4 regions of the Blautia sp. AF19-1 genome follow, and region 1 is predicted to be linked to each of the others. Evidence: predicted binding sites of a transcription regulator. Region 1 holds the regulator's gene; each other region holds the start of a gene.
What was found. Region 1 encodes Rex, which represses fermentation and respiration genes when NADH is low (regulators of the CRP and FNR family bind a similar motif). Its sites were predicted from a motif close to ATTGTTAANTANTTAACAAT; they were not measured.
Positions count from the first base shown of each region.

Region 2: the regulator Rex is predicted to act here: its motif matches at 1,782-1,801, upstream of fucO (lactaldehyde reductase).
Region 3: the regulator Rex is predicted to act here: its motif matches at 2,256-2,275, upstream of pckA (phosphoenolpyruvate carboxykinase (ATP)).
Region 4: the regulator Rex is predicted to act here: its motif matches at 1,352-1,371, upstream of DWX26_RS00410 (L-lactate dehydrogenase).

Region 1 covers NZ_QUGQ01000005.1:14,353-17,505, reverse strand. Annotated here, with positions in the region: gene DWX26_RS17355 (hypothetical protein) at 1-42, opposite strand, end outside; gene DWX26_RS04250 (bifunctional ADP-dependent NAD(P)H-hydrate dehydratase/NAD(P)H-hydrate epimerase) at 106-1,614, opposite strand; gene DWX26_RS04245 (redox-sensing transcriptional repressor Rex) at 1,704-2,360, opposite strand; gene abc-f (ribosomal protection-like ABC-F family protein) at 2,515-3,153, shown strand, end outside.
Region 2 covers NZ_QUGQ01000024.1:15,472-18,624, reverse strand. Annotated here, with positions in the region: gene tig (trigger factor) at 1-350, shown strand, start outside; gene fucO (lactaldehyde reductase) at 589-1,737, opposite strand; gene DWX26_RS17955 (DUF6783 domain-containing protein) at 1,848-1,955, opposite strand; gene DWX26_RS14315 (TetR/AcrR family transcriptional regulator C-terminal domain-containing protein) at 1,961-2,542, opposite strand; partial or broken gene codB (cytosine permease) at 2,678-3,153, opposite strand, start outside.
Region 3 covers NZ_QUGQ01000013.1:6,175-9,327, reverse strand. Annotated here, with positions in the region: gene DWX26_RS09890 (AAA family ATPase) at 1-139, shown strand, start outside; gene pckA (phosphoenolpyruvate carboxykinase (ATP)) at 380-1,984, opposite strand; gene DWX26_RS09875 (MATE family efflux transporter) at 2,299-3,153, shown strand, end outside.
Region 4 covers NZ_QUGQ01000001.1:87,859-91,011, reverse strand. Annotated here, with positions in the region: gene DWX26_RS00415 (Mur ligase family protein) at 1-941, shown strand, start outside; gene DWX26_RS00410 (L-lactate dehydrogenase) at 1,445-2,392, shown strand; gene DWX26_RS00405 (CoB--CoM heterodisulfide reductase iron-sulfur subunit B family protein) at 2,599-3,153, shown strand, end outside.

The sequences.
Region 1 (3,153 bases):
TTTAATATTGCCTGTTTTTCCGGAGGTATTCACAAATTTCATCCGGCACTTCAAAAAAGTCCGCCCGGAGTCCTTTTGGGAACCCGTGATTCTGATCTGCTTTGCTCAGATTGACTGCAATCCTCTGATAATCTCGGATGCTGTTACATAGGAAGCACTGCTTTTTTCTTCCGCAGCCTCTCCCGCCTTTCCATGCGCATATGCCGCCAGTGCCGCTGTTTTGGCAAGGCTGATTTTTTTCTCATTTTTTTCACACTGACGTTTTGCTGCAAAGGCGCCTGTGATTCCCGCGAGCACATCGCCGCTTCCCGCCGTCGCAAGCGCACTGCTTCCGCTTGTGTTTATGTAATACTGCTCACGCCCTTCCTCTGCTGTCACGGTTACGGAATCCTTTCGTACACAGCAGGCCTGGTATTTTTCGGCTGCCCTTCCGGCGCTTCCTGCCGGCTCACGCTGGCATTCTGCAATGGTCGTGTGCAGCAGCCGTGCAAGCTCTCCTACATGAGGCGTTAAAATTTTTTCTGCCCGGCAGCCCGAAAGAATCTCTGCATCTTCTGCAATCAGGTTCAGCGCATCTGCATCCAGAACAAGAGGAACTTCTGTGTGCTGCACCGTAAAAACGAGCAGTTCTTTTGCCGTCCGGCTTTTGGAAAGCCCCGGTCCCGCAACAACAGCGTCCGCCCAGGCGAGATCCTGCAGCAGGGCTTCTTCCGGAAGCGGCTCATCCTCCTTCCAGAAATCCGCCATTGCTTCCGGCAGGGCACAGAAAAGCGGCGTACGGTTTCTTTCCTCTGTCACAACCTTTACCATGCCGGCACCGGATGCAAGGACTGCCCTGGCACACAAAACAGCGGCTCCGCACATGGCACCGGAACCGGCAAGTACCAGCACCTTTCCGAAGGTTCCCTTATTTCCCATCGGCGTGCGGGTAAGAAACCGGTCCAGATCTTCTTTTTCCACTGAACCGTACCAGGGCGTCTCCTCTTCTCCTGCATCAAAGCCGATTCCGATATCACGGACCAGGACCTCTCCGGCATATCGTTTTCCGGGATCAAAAAGAAGCCCTGGCTTTGCACAGGCAAATGTCACCGTGGCTCTGGCTTTCACCGCCGCATCAAGGACCTCTCCGGTATCCGTGTGGATCCCCGAAGGGATGTCCACGGCAAGAACAGGAACACCGCTTGCGCAGATTGCTTCCACTGCCCTCCGGTACTCCCCTGCCAGCGAACGGGATACGCCAATTCCAAAGATGGCATCTATGATAACAGTATATTCCCGGAAATCCGGATTCTTAACCTCACGGACCCCATAATTTTCCGCAATTTTCTTCTGTGCTCTCATGCCTTCACTGTATTTTTCCGGATTTCCAAGACAGAACAGTTCCGCATCCACCCCTTTCGTCTTTAAAATCCGTGCAATTGCCGCACCGTCCCCTCCATTATTTCCGGGACCGCACACAGCAAGGACTTTTCCTGTATCCCATGTTCCATTTTGAAGCTCCTCCACGCAGGACAGCGCCGCGCGCTCCATCAGTACCAGGGACGGTACCCCCATGGTTTCGATCGTATTGCGGTCTGCCTGCTTCATCTGTGCTGCTGTAAGAATCCGTTTCATCGCTTTTCCTCCTTTTCCTGCCTTATCCGGAAAGTGAACAGAAAAAGTCTCCGGTTTCCCGAAGACTCTCCTGCTTTTGTTTTGGTTTCTTAATTGTTCTTTGGATGCTCCGCCTCATATCTGGTCAGATTGTAGGAGAGACGCATCAGACTTTCGGAAAGATGGACGTTCTCGACGATCACATCTTTCGGAAGTTTTAAGTTTAGATCGGTATGTGCAAAATTCCAGATTGCTTTTACACCGTTGTCCACGAGAATCTCTGCCATCTCTACCGCTTTTGCTTTTGGCAGTGTCAAAGCCGCAATCTCTACATGGTGTTCCTTGATAAATTCCGGAAGCTCGTCCGCCATGCGGATTTCAATTCCGCGCACGGAGATTCCTTTTAATACCGGGTTGACGTCAAAAATACCGACCGTTTTGAATCCGCTTCTTTCAAAGGCCGCATAATTGGCAAGTGCCTGTCCCAGATTTCCGGCTCCGACAAAAATCATATTGTGGACTCTGTCCAGACCTAAGATTTTTCCAATCTCGCTGTACAGATACCGCACGTTATAACCATACCCCTGCTGGCCGAAGCCGCCGAAATTATTTAAATCCTGGCGAATCTGGGAAGCTGTCACTTTCATCCGCTCGCTCAGCTCACCGGAAGAGATCCGTTCTACTCCGTCCTCCAGCAATTCGCCCAGGTAACGATAATATCTAGGAAGTCTTTTGATAACTGCCCGCGAAATTCCTTTTTCTTCCAAGATAAATTCCTCCTTATTTACACCTGCATATATTCATATTATATATGGTTGATAGAAAATTGTCAAAGATTTCTTGAAATTTTGTGTATTACTCTCTATAATAAGGATGGTGTATTATGTCAAAATACAGAAATATGTTATCTGGAGGAACCACATGATTCTTGCATGTCAGAATATCTCGAAAGCATTCGGGACAACGGAAATTATCAAAAATGCATCTTTTCATATAGAAGAACGCGAAAAAGCCGCACTGGTCGGCATCAACGGTGCCGGAAAATCGACGCTGTTAAAAATCATCATCGGCGAAATGAGGGCCGATGAGGGAGAGGTCATCCTCTCCAAAGGAAAGACGATGGGCTATCTCGCCCAGCATCAGGATCTGACCGGACACCTTTCCATTTACCAGGAAGTGCTGACCGCGAAACAGAATCTGATTGATATGGAGGAACGCCTCCGTCAGATGGAAAGTGATATGAATACAAAATCCGGTGCAGAGCTGGATGAACTTCTTTCCACCTACACCCGCCTCTCCCATACCTTTGAACTGGAAAACGGATACGCGTACCGCAGTGAAGTCGTCGGTGTTTTAAAAGGTCTTGGCTTTTCCGAGAGCGATTTTGAAAAACAGGTGGACTCCCTCTCCGGCGGTCAGAAGACCCGCGTGGCACTTGGTAAACTGCTGCTCACCAAACCGGACATCATTCTGCTCGACGAGCCGACCAACCACCTCGATATGGACTCGATCTCCTGGCTCGAAACGTATCTTTTAAATTACAGCGGAGCCGTCCTGATC
Region 2 (3,153 bases), on a different contig from region 1:
ATTACGGCATTTCCCTGGACGACTATCTGGAGCAGTATGCGGACAGAGCGACCTACAATCAGGAGAAAGCAACGTATGCAGGAACGATGGCAAAAAGTGCCCTTCTTCTGGATGCCGTAAAAGAGGCAGAAGGCTGGACAACAGATGACCAGGATTACCAGCAGATCTTAAACGATGAGGCAGCCAATGCCAATATGTCGCAGGAAGATTTCCTGAAAGCAGCCAATGACTATTACGGGGAAGATACGGTAGTGCGCAACATCATGATGGAGCGCATGATCAATATGGTTCTCGACAATGCAACAGTCAATACCGTGACTGTGGATGCAGACGGAAATACAGTAAAATAAAAAGAAAAATCACCCCGGAAAACAGGATGAAAACTTCTGTTTTCCGGGGTGATTTAACCGAATCAAGTAAGTCCCCTGCTTCCATTGCGAAAAGCAATAAGCAGTGGGTGGGGACTTGCTTGTATCAGAAGGAGTGCAAGCTCCTTCTGATAAACTGCGGAGCAGTTATTCGGTTATGAGCAAGTAGCGAAGCGGATTGCGAATATCCGCTTCGCATGTGGGAAACGAATTATGTTCGTTATGCCATGATTTTACGGAACAGATCCTTCAGATCTTCTACGCTTGCATCCTTCGGGTTGCCCGGTGCGCAGGCATCTGCGTGTGCGGAATCTGCAAGGAACTGCAGATCTTCTTCTTTGACTGCCTCGAGAACAGATGGGATTCCAACGTCTGCGGACAGCTTCTTAACAGCATCAATCGCTGCTTTTCTGTACTCTTCCTGAGTCATTTCATCTACACCTGCAACGCCCATGGCACGTGCGATTTCGCGGTATTTCTCACCGGTGCACTCCTGGTTGTATTCCATAACGATCGGAAGCATCATGGCACATGCAACACCGTGTGGGGTATCATAAACAGCACCAAGGGTGTGTGCCATGGAGTGAGCGATTCCAAGACCTACGTTGGAGAAGCCCATACCTGCGATGTACTGGCCAAGAGCCATTCCTTCGCGTCCCTCTTTGGTGTTTGCGACAGCACCGCGCAGAGATTTGGAGATGAGTTCGATGGCTTTCAGATGGAACATGTCAGTCATTTCCCATGCAGCTTTTGTGGTGTAGCCTTCGATTGCGTGAGTCAGAGCGTCCATACCGGTGGAAGCGGTCAGGCCTTTCGGCATGGAGGACATCATATCCGGGTCAACAACTGCGATGATCGGCATATCATGCGGGTCAACGCATACGAATTTACGTTTTCTTTCTACGTCGGTGATAACGTAGTTGATGGTAACCTCTGCAGCAGTACCGGCTGTAGTCGGAACGGCGATGATCGGTACACATGGATTTTTGGTCGGTGCGGTGCCCTCAAGGCTTCTGACATCCTCAAACTCCGGGTTTGCGATGATGATACCGATGGCTTTGGAGGTATCCATAGAAGAGCCGCCGCCGATGGCGATCAGATAGTCAGCGCCAGATGCCTTGAAAGCTTCTACGCCGTGTTTTACGTTTTCGATGGTCGGGTTTGGTTTGATATCGCTGTAAAGCTCATAGTCGAGTCCGTTTGCGGTCAGAATATCGGTTACTTTGGAAGTAACGTTGAATTTAATCAGATCCGGGTCAGAGCATACGAAAGCTTTCTTGAAGCCGTGTGCCTTTGCTTCATTTGCGATCTCGGCAATAGCGCCTGCTCCGTGATAAGAGGTTGCATTTAAATTAATACGATTTGCCATGATTGAAAAACTCCCTTCTAAAATGAATGAATGGTTTTACTGAACTTGTTATTATATTAACAAATCCGGAAGGGAAAAAGAAAGTGACAGAAGAAGCGAAGTGTAACACTTTAAAAAAAATCGCCATTGTGACAAAAACAACAGAACAAAATTTGTGAAAAATAACCAGAGCGTGTCTGAAAAACCATTTCCGCAATCTGCAAGTCCCACTTTGACACGCGCTCTAAGAGAGCAGCTGCAGATTCCGGAACAGTTTTTTTAAGTCTTCCGGCATTGCTCGGACGAGAAGAGCGGCAAACTCGGAAGGTGTCAGATCCATGCCGGTAAGCACCCATTTTACGGTCATGGTGATGGAACCCTGACAGTACATCTCGAGAAGAAAATGCATTTCCGGTGAAACCGGACTGCCGCTTTTTTCGTGAATCAGATTTTCGTAGAACGCGAGAATCAGGTCGAAATCGTGCTCACGCAGAGAATTCTGCTTGTCGTAGCGGAAGGCAGCGGCGAAAAAAGCTTTTTCTTTCTGAATATAGGTAAATTTCTTTTCCAGACTGTCAAAAACGGTCGTTCCGCGACCCATATGTTCGAAGGATTTTGTCAGTAATTTATCAAAATACCAGTTGATCAGATCGTATTTGTCGAGAAAATTGCGGTAGAAGGTCTGGCGGGTAACACCACAGATTTCACAGATCTGGCGCACGGTGATCTCTTCAACGGGTGTTGTTTTCATGCACTCCTTCATGGATTCGGCAAGACGGTATTTTGTTTTTTCTCCTTTGGGAGCAGATACGGTGGAATGGATCATCCGGGCAGTTTCCTTTCGTTTCGAAAATTGTAACTATGCAGAGTTATGCATACATTATAACGCGAATCAGAAGAAATAAAAAGCCCTGAACATGTTTCCAGGATGAAAGCGAGAAACATGCCAAGGGCGTTATTGTTATTTTCTTTTGTTTACGGCCTGTCCGACACAGTAGCATACAGCGGCAACAGCCATGCCGTTGATGGAAGCGATGCCCCAGTGTAAGAGGTTCGCAACAATGGCACCGAGAATGACACCGGCAACCGCAAACCAGTCTACGGTTTTAAGCTTCGGCTGATCGGTTTCAAAGTCCTCTTTGTTCATGAAGTAGGCGAGTACCAGAATCGTGCCGACCGGCGGCAGGGTACAATTCAGAATGTTGAGCCAGCCGCAGAAGTTGTAGTACAGCCATACGGAGGCAACCGTTCCGATGATACCGGAAAGGAGAACCATCGGTTTTTTCCTCTGATGGAAGATGTTGGCAAGACCAAGACCTGCGGTGTACAGGGCGTTATCGTTTGTAGTCCAGATATTAAGACCGAGAACGAGAACAGCCAGGTAGAACAGGTTCAGGCGGACCATAACCTCGAAGATATCGTTTCCGCCGACAAAGA
Region 3 (3,153 bases), on a different contig from region 1:
AAACACAAGCGGTATTCGTGATCTTGAGCAGGCTGCTGAGCATATCGCAGCAAATGCGTTATATCAGATAGAAGTCAACCATGTTTCCTCTGTTACCTTTGATGCAGAAATGGTACGTGAACTGCTCTTGTCCTGCTGATCTGCCTTATTTTCTATTTTGAAGGCGTATCAGGGTACGGCGAAAACCAGTGACGCAACAATTCACGCTCTGTGGTGCTGAAATTTTTTGCATTATTTTAGAGTGTGCTGTAAAATAGTTTCCTGTCCCATCAGTCTGTACTTTCGGGCAGGAAACTATTTTATTTCTCCAGATATTTTCATAAAAGAAAGCCCCTGACACTTTCATGTCAGGGGCTTCCTTTCGGTCAATTCAGAAAATTTATTTCTGCGGACCAGCGGAAACAAGTGCTTTACCAGCAGCGTTTCCTTCATATTTTGCAAAGTTCTTGATGAATCTTTCAGCCAGATCCAGTGCTTTGGTCTCCCACTCGGAAGCATCAGCATAGGTATCGCGAGGATCCAGGATAGCCGGATCAACGCCCGGAAGTTCAGTCGGAACTTCGAAGTTGAAGTACGGAATAGTCTTCGTCGGAGCTTCGTTGATAGCACCGCTTAAGATTGCATCGATGATTCCACGGGTATCACGGATGGAGATACGTTTTCCGGTTCCGTTCCAGCCTGTGTTAACCAGGTATGCTTTTGCTCCGCTCTTCTCCATTTTCTTAACAAGCTCTTCTGCATATTTGGTTGGGTGCAGCTCCAGGAATGCCTGGCCGAAGCATGCAGAGAAGGTAGGAGTCGGCTCGGTAATTCCGCGCTCGGTTCCTGCAAGTTTTGCAGTAAATCCGGACAGGAAATAGTACTGAGTCTGCTCTGGTGTCAGAATAGATACTGGCGGAAGTACGCCGAATGCGTCTGCGGACAGGAAAATAACATTCTTAGCTGCCGGTGCAGAAGAAATCGGGCGAACGATGTTCTCAATGTGGTTGATCGGATAAGATACACGAGTATTCTCGGTTACGCTCTTATCATTGAAGTCAATTTTGCCTTCTGCATCAACAGTAACGTTCTCAAGCAGAGCGTCACGTCTGATCGCATTGTAGATATCCGGCTCAGACTCTTTGTCCAGGTTGATAACTTTTGCATAGCAGCCGCCCTCGAAGTTGAATACTCCGTTGTCGTCCCAGCCGTGCTCGTCATCACCGATCAGAAGACGTTTCGGGTCTGTGGAAAGTGTTGTTTTTCCTGTTCCGGAAAGTCCAAAGAAGATTGCAGTGTTCTCACCGTTCAGGTCTGTGTTTGCAGAGCAGTGCATGGAAGCGATGCCTTTCAGCGGCAGATAGTAGTTCATCATGGAGAACATACCTTTCTTCATCTCTCCGCCGTACCATGTGTTGATGATAACCTGCTCACGGCTTGTGATGTTGAATACTACTGCTGTCTCAGAGTTCAGACCCAGCTCTTTGTAATTCTCAACTTTTGCTTTGGATGCGTTGTATACAACGAAATCCGGCTCGAAGTTCTCAAGCTCTTCTGCTGTAGGTTTGATGAACATGTTAGTTACGAAATGTGCCTGCCAAGCTACCTCAACGATGAAGCGGATAGCCATACGGGTATCTTTATTTGCACCGCAGAATGCATCTACAACGAACAGTCTTTTGTTGGAGAGCTCTTTTTTTGCGATCTCTTTTACTGCTGCCCATGCTTCCTGGGTTGCCGGATGGTTATCGTTTTTGTACTCATCGGAAGTCCACCATACAGTATCTTTCGAATTCTCGTCCACAACGATGTATTTGTCTTTCGGTGAACGGCCTGTATAGATACCGGTCATAACGTTAACTGCACCAAGCTCTGTCTCCCGGCCTTTTTCATAGCCTTCCAGCTCTGGTTTTGTCTCTTCCTCAAATAACTGCTCATAAGAAGGGTTGTACACAATTTCTGTGGTACCGGTGATGCCATACTTTGTTAAATCGATCTGTGCCATCTTGTAATTAACCTCTTTCCTTTGATAGTAATACTGCTTCATTCTGCAAAATGCAAAAATTTGAAGGTATCCTTTAGAAGAAACCGGACCAGCCGGCCTCTTCTACTCTAATTATACATAAAAGGCCAAAAAAATCAACTGAAAATCTTCCGTTTTTTTACAGAACGTGTCCCAAAATCTGTAAAAATTTTATAAACTTCGATTTTTCGAAATTTTCTGACAATTGCACTTTTGTACACTTCATCCTGCAAATTGACATTTTTTGATTTTTTATGTTATAATATTAACAATTATGTTCGGAAAGAAGTTTCTTTATGTATTACGATCTGACCCGCGGGAAAATCTCCCGCTCTCTTATCCTGTTTGCCCTGCCGATGATCGCAGGAAATCTGTTGCAGCAGTTTTACAACATTGCCGACACCCTGATCGTCGGACGCGTTCTCGGAAGCAATGCGCTCGCCGCCGTCGGCTCCTCCTATACGCTGATGACGTTTCTGACTTCCATTTTTCTCGGCCTGTCGATGGGCGCCGGTGCGCTCTTTTCGATTTATCAGGGACGAAAAGATCTTTCTTCTTTAAAACTTTCGATTCTCCACGCGTTTCTGCTGATCCTTGCCGTTACGCTCGTGCTGAATCTCGCTGTTTATGCAGGCATCGAGCCGATCCTTACGTTTCTTCGCGTCCCGGATGAAGTCCGTCCCGGCATGCAGGCGTATCTTCTGATTATCTTTGCCGGCCTTATTGCAACATCCGTATACAATTTCTTTTCCTGTATGCTGCGCGCGCTCGGAAACTCTTCTGTGCCGCTGATTTTTCTCGCTGTCTCTGCTGTGCTGAACATTGCACTGGATCTGCTCTTTGTCGCTGTACTGCCGTTCGGCATCGCAGGCGCAGCGCTCGCTACGGTTCTTGCGCAGTATGTGTCCGCCGTCGGTATTCTGCTCTATGTACTGCTCCGCTGCCGCATGTGGCTGCCGTCAAAAAAAGAATGGCGTTTCAGCCATTCCATTTTAAAAGAGATTCTGAATCTTTCTTCGATGACCTGCATTCAGCAGTCGGTCATGAATTTCGGCATTCTAATGGTACAGGGGCTCGTCAACAGCTTCGGTCCGGCGGTCATGGCGGCATTTGCGGCCGCGGTGAAAATTGATACCTTTGCCTATCTGCCG
Region 4 (3,153 bases), on a different contig from region 1:
ACACGCATTTTGATACCGCCATTTTCCTGAACATCTCCAAGGACCACATCAGCCCGACGGAGCACAAGGATTTTGATGATTATTTCCAGTCGAAATTAAAGATCTTCGACCGCTGCACCTGCGCCTGCGTGAACCTGGACAGCGACCATATCGGGGAAATCCTGAAAGCTGCGGCAAAATGTGAGCGCGTCGTTACGTTTGGATCAAAAGAAAATGCTGTAATCCGCGTGAGTGATATCAAGCCGGGCAGAGGAAAATTCTATTTCCATGTGGCAGGACCGGATTTCTCGGAAGATTTTACCCTGCCGGTGCACGGAGCCTTCAATGTGGAGAATGCCGTAGCTGCCATTGCGGCTGCCTGGTCGATGGGAATCCCGGTTTCGCTGATCAAGGAAAGCCTCCTTGGCGTCACCGTTCCGGGAAGGATGGAGACGTATGAGAGCAGCGCGGGCGAGGTCACGGCGATCGTGGATTTCGCGCACAATGGCCTGAGTTTTGAAAAAATGTTTGATACCGTAGCACTCGAATACCCGGGGAGCCGCGTAAGCGTTGTGTTCGGAACCCCGGGCGGAAAAGCATTCAACCGCAGAAAAGATATGGGTGAGATTTCCGGAAAACGGGCGGACCGGATTTTCCTCGTACCGGATGATCCGGGAAACGAAGATCCGCAGGCGATCTGTGAGGAGATCGGCGGGTACATAGCAAAGGAAGGTGCATCCTTCCAGATCCGCATGGACCGCGGAGCAGCAATCCGGGAGGCGATTCTTGGCGCCGTACCGGGAGAGGTTGTTCTGATCCTTGGAAAAGGCGCGGACGTGACGATGCACGTCGGAAACAGAAATGTGCCGTACCGGTCAGATGCCGTCTATGCAAAAGAGGCGCTTGCCGAATATGGAAATGCATTTGCCGAAGCGGCAACGGCTCGTGAAACAGAAGAATAGAAGCAAAAACAGAAAAAACAGAGCAAAAAAGACACGGAACAGAAAAATCCGTGTCTTTTTTGCGTCTGGCGGCAGCAGAAATGAAAATCAGACAGGAAATTTGGCGGATACATCCTACAAAATGTAGAAAAGAAGGACAGAAACTAGCCCGTATGACGAAAAGTTGTTAAAAATATAACGAACGAAAGTTAGACGTGTGAAACTAAACACAGAAAGCAAAAACCCGGGAACCATGCGGAAAAAGACGAATTCTGCGGGATGAAGGACAAAGCTGTAAGTTTTTGGAAAGAATTCTTGTGAAAAAGAACAAAAAATGGTATAATTGTATTGAAATATATCCAGAACACCCCTTCTGGAAGCGTACGGGCTCAGTGAGAAAAAAGATTTCACGAAAATGCTCGAAAAAAACACTTGTTAAATTCTTGTCATAGTGCTATGATAAGGAAAGTGAAAAATTTATCAATCACAAAAACCAACTAGGGGTATTTTAGAAAGGAGTATTTATGAGCAGCAAGATTACCATCATTGGAGCTGGAAGCGTTGGATCTACGATCGCCTATACACTGTCGAACGAAGACATCGCGTCTGAGATTGTTCTCATCGATATTAACAAGAAAAAAGTAGAGGGAGAGGTTATGGATATCGCGCAGGGTACCTGCTTCCGCGATCCGGTCTCCATCATCGCAGGTGAGTATGAGGATGCCAAGGACTCTGATATCGTAATTATTACTTCCGGTATTGCAAGAAAGCCTGGCCAGACCCGTATTGAGCTGACCCAGACCAATGTAAACATCTTAAAATCCATCACACCGGAAATCGTAAAAGCGGCTCCGAATGCCATCTACATCATTGTAAGCAACCCGGTTGATATCATGACCTACGTGTTTACAAAGATCTCCGGACTTCCGGAAAACCAGATCCTTGGTTCTGGTACCATGCTGGATTCCGCGAGACTTCGCTGCGGACTGTCTGAACACCTCAACATTGCCCAGAAAAACATCCACGCTTACGTATTCGGTGAGCACGGCGATACTTCCTTCATTCCGTGGAGCGGCGCTTACGTTTCCGGTGTCAGTCTGGACGAGTACTACGAGACCGTAGAAAAAATGGGCAGGAACGTAACCAAGATCGACAAAGATGCTATGCTGGAGTACGTAAGAACTTCCGGCGGACAGGTTATTGCAAACAAAGGAGCTACTTTCTATGCAGTATCTGTTGCAGTATGCAAACTGGTAGCAACCATTCTTTCTTCTTCCGATTCTGTAGCAACCGTATCTTCCATGATGCACGGTGAGTACGGCATCGAGGATGTATGCTTAAGCACACTGACCCTCGTTGGACCGAAAGGCGTACAGGGCAAGATTCCGATGCGTATGACAAAAGAGGAAGTAGAAAAACTCAAAGCAAGTGCCGACGCATTAAAAGCAGTTATCGCACAGATCGAGCACTAAGAGCGGGCAATAAGCTCAAAACATAAAATTTATGGCAGTGGCAGAAAGTGCGAAAGAGCGGTATCTCCCACTGCCTTAACGTGCGCCTGAAGAAATTTTCCGCCGGGTGTACATAAAAAGAGTACCGGAAACTTTTCCGGTGCCGGACAGAAGATACCGCAGGAAAAATGGAAACCAACAGGAGCAAGTAAGAAAGGAGCAATTCCATGACCTACAGTTATTTTCCGGGCTGTACGCTGAAGAACAAAGCAAAAGATCTGGATCACTATGCCAGAGAGTGCGCAAAAGTTCTGGGATTTGAACTGGAAGAAATTGAAAACTGGCAGTGCTGCGGAGCTGTGTATCCACAGGCATCCGATGAAATCGCCACAAAACTTTCTTCGGTTCGCGCCTTAGCAGACGCCAAAGAAAAAGGACAGGATCTGATCACAGTCTGTTCCGCCTGTCATCACGTGATCAAACGCGTAAACGATGACATGGCGAATGTAGAAGACATTCAGACAAAAGTAAACAACTACATGGCTCTTTCCGAGCCATATCTTGGCGAAACGAAAGTACTTCATTATCTGGAAGTGCTGCGTGACGTCGTTGGATTTGACAAGATCAAAGAGAAAGTGGTAAATCCATTAAAAGGAAGAAAAATCGGCGCATATTACGGCTGTATGCTGCTTCGTCCGAGCACCACAATGCAGTTCGATGATCCGGAGAACCCGACAATCATTGAAGATTTTATCAAAGCCCTTGGCGCAACACCGGTCGTA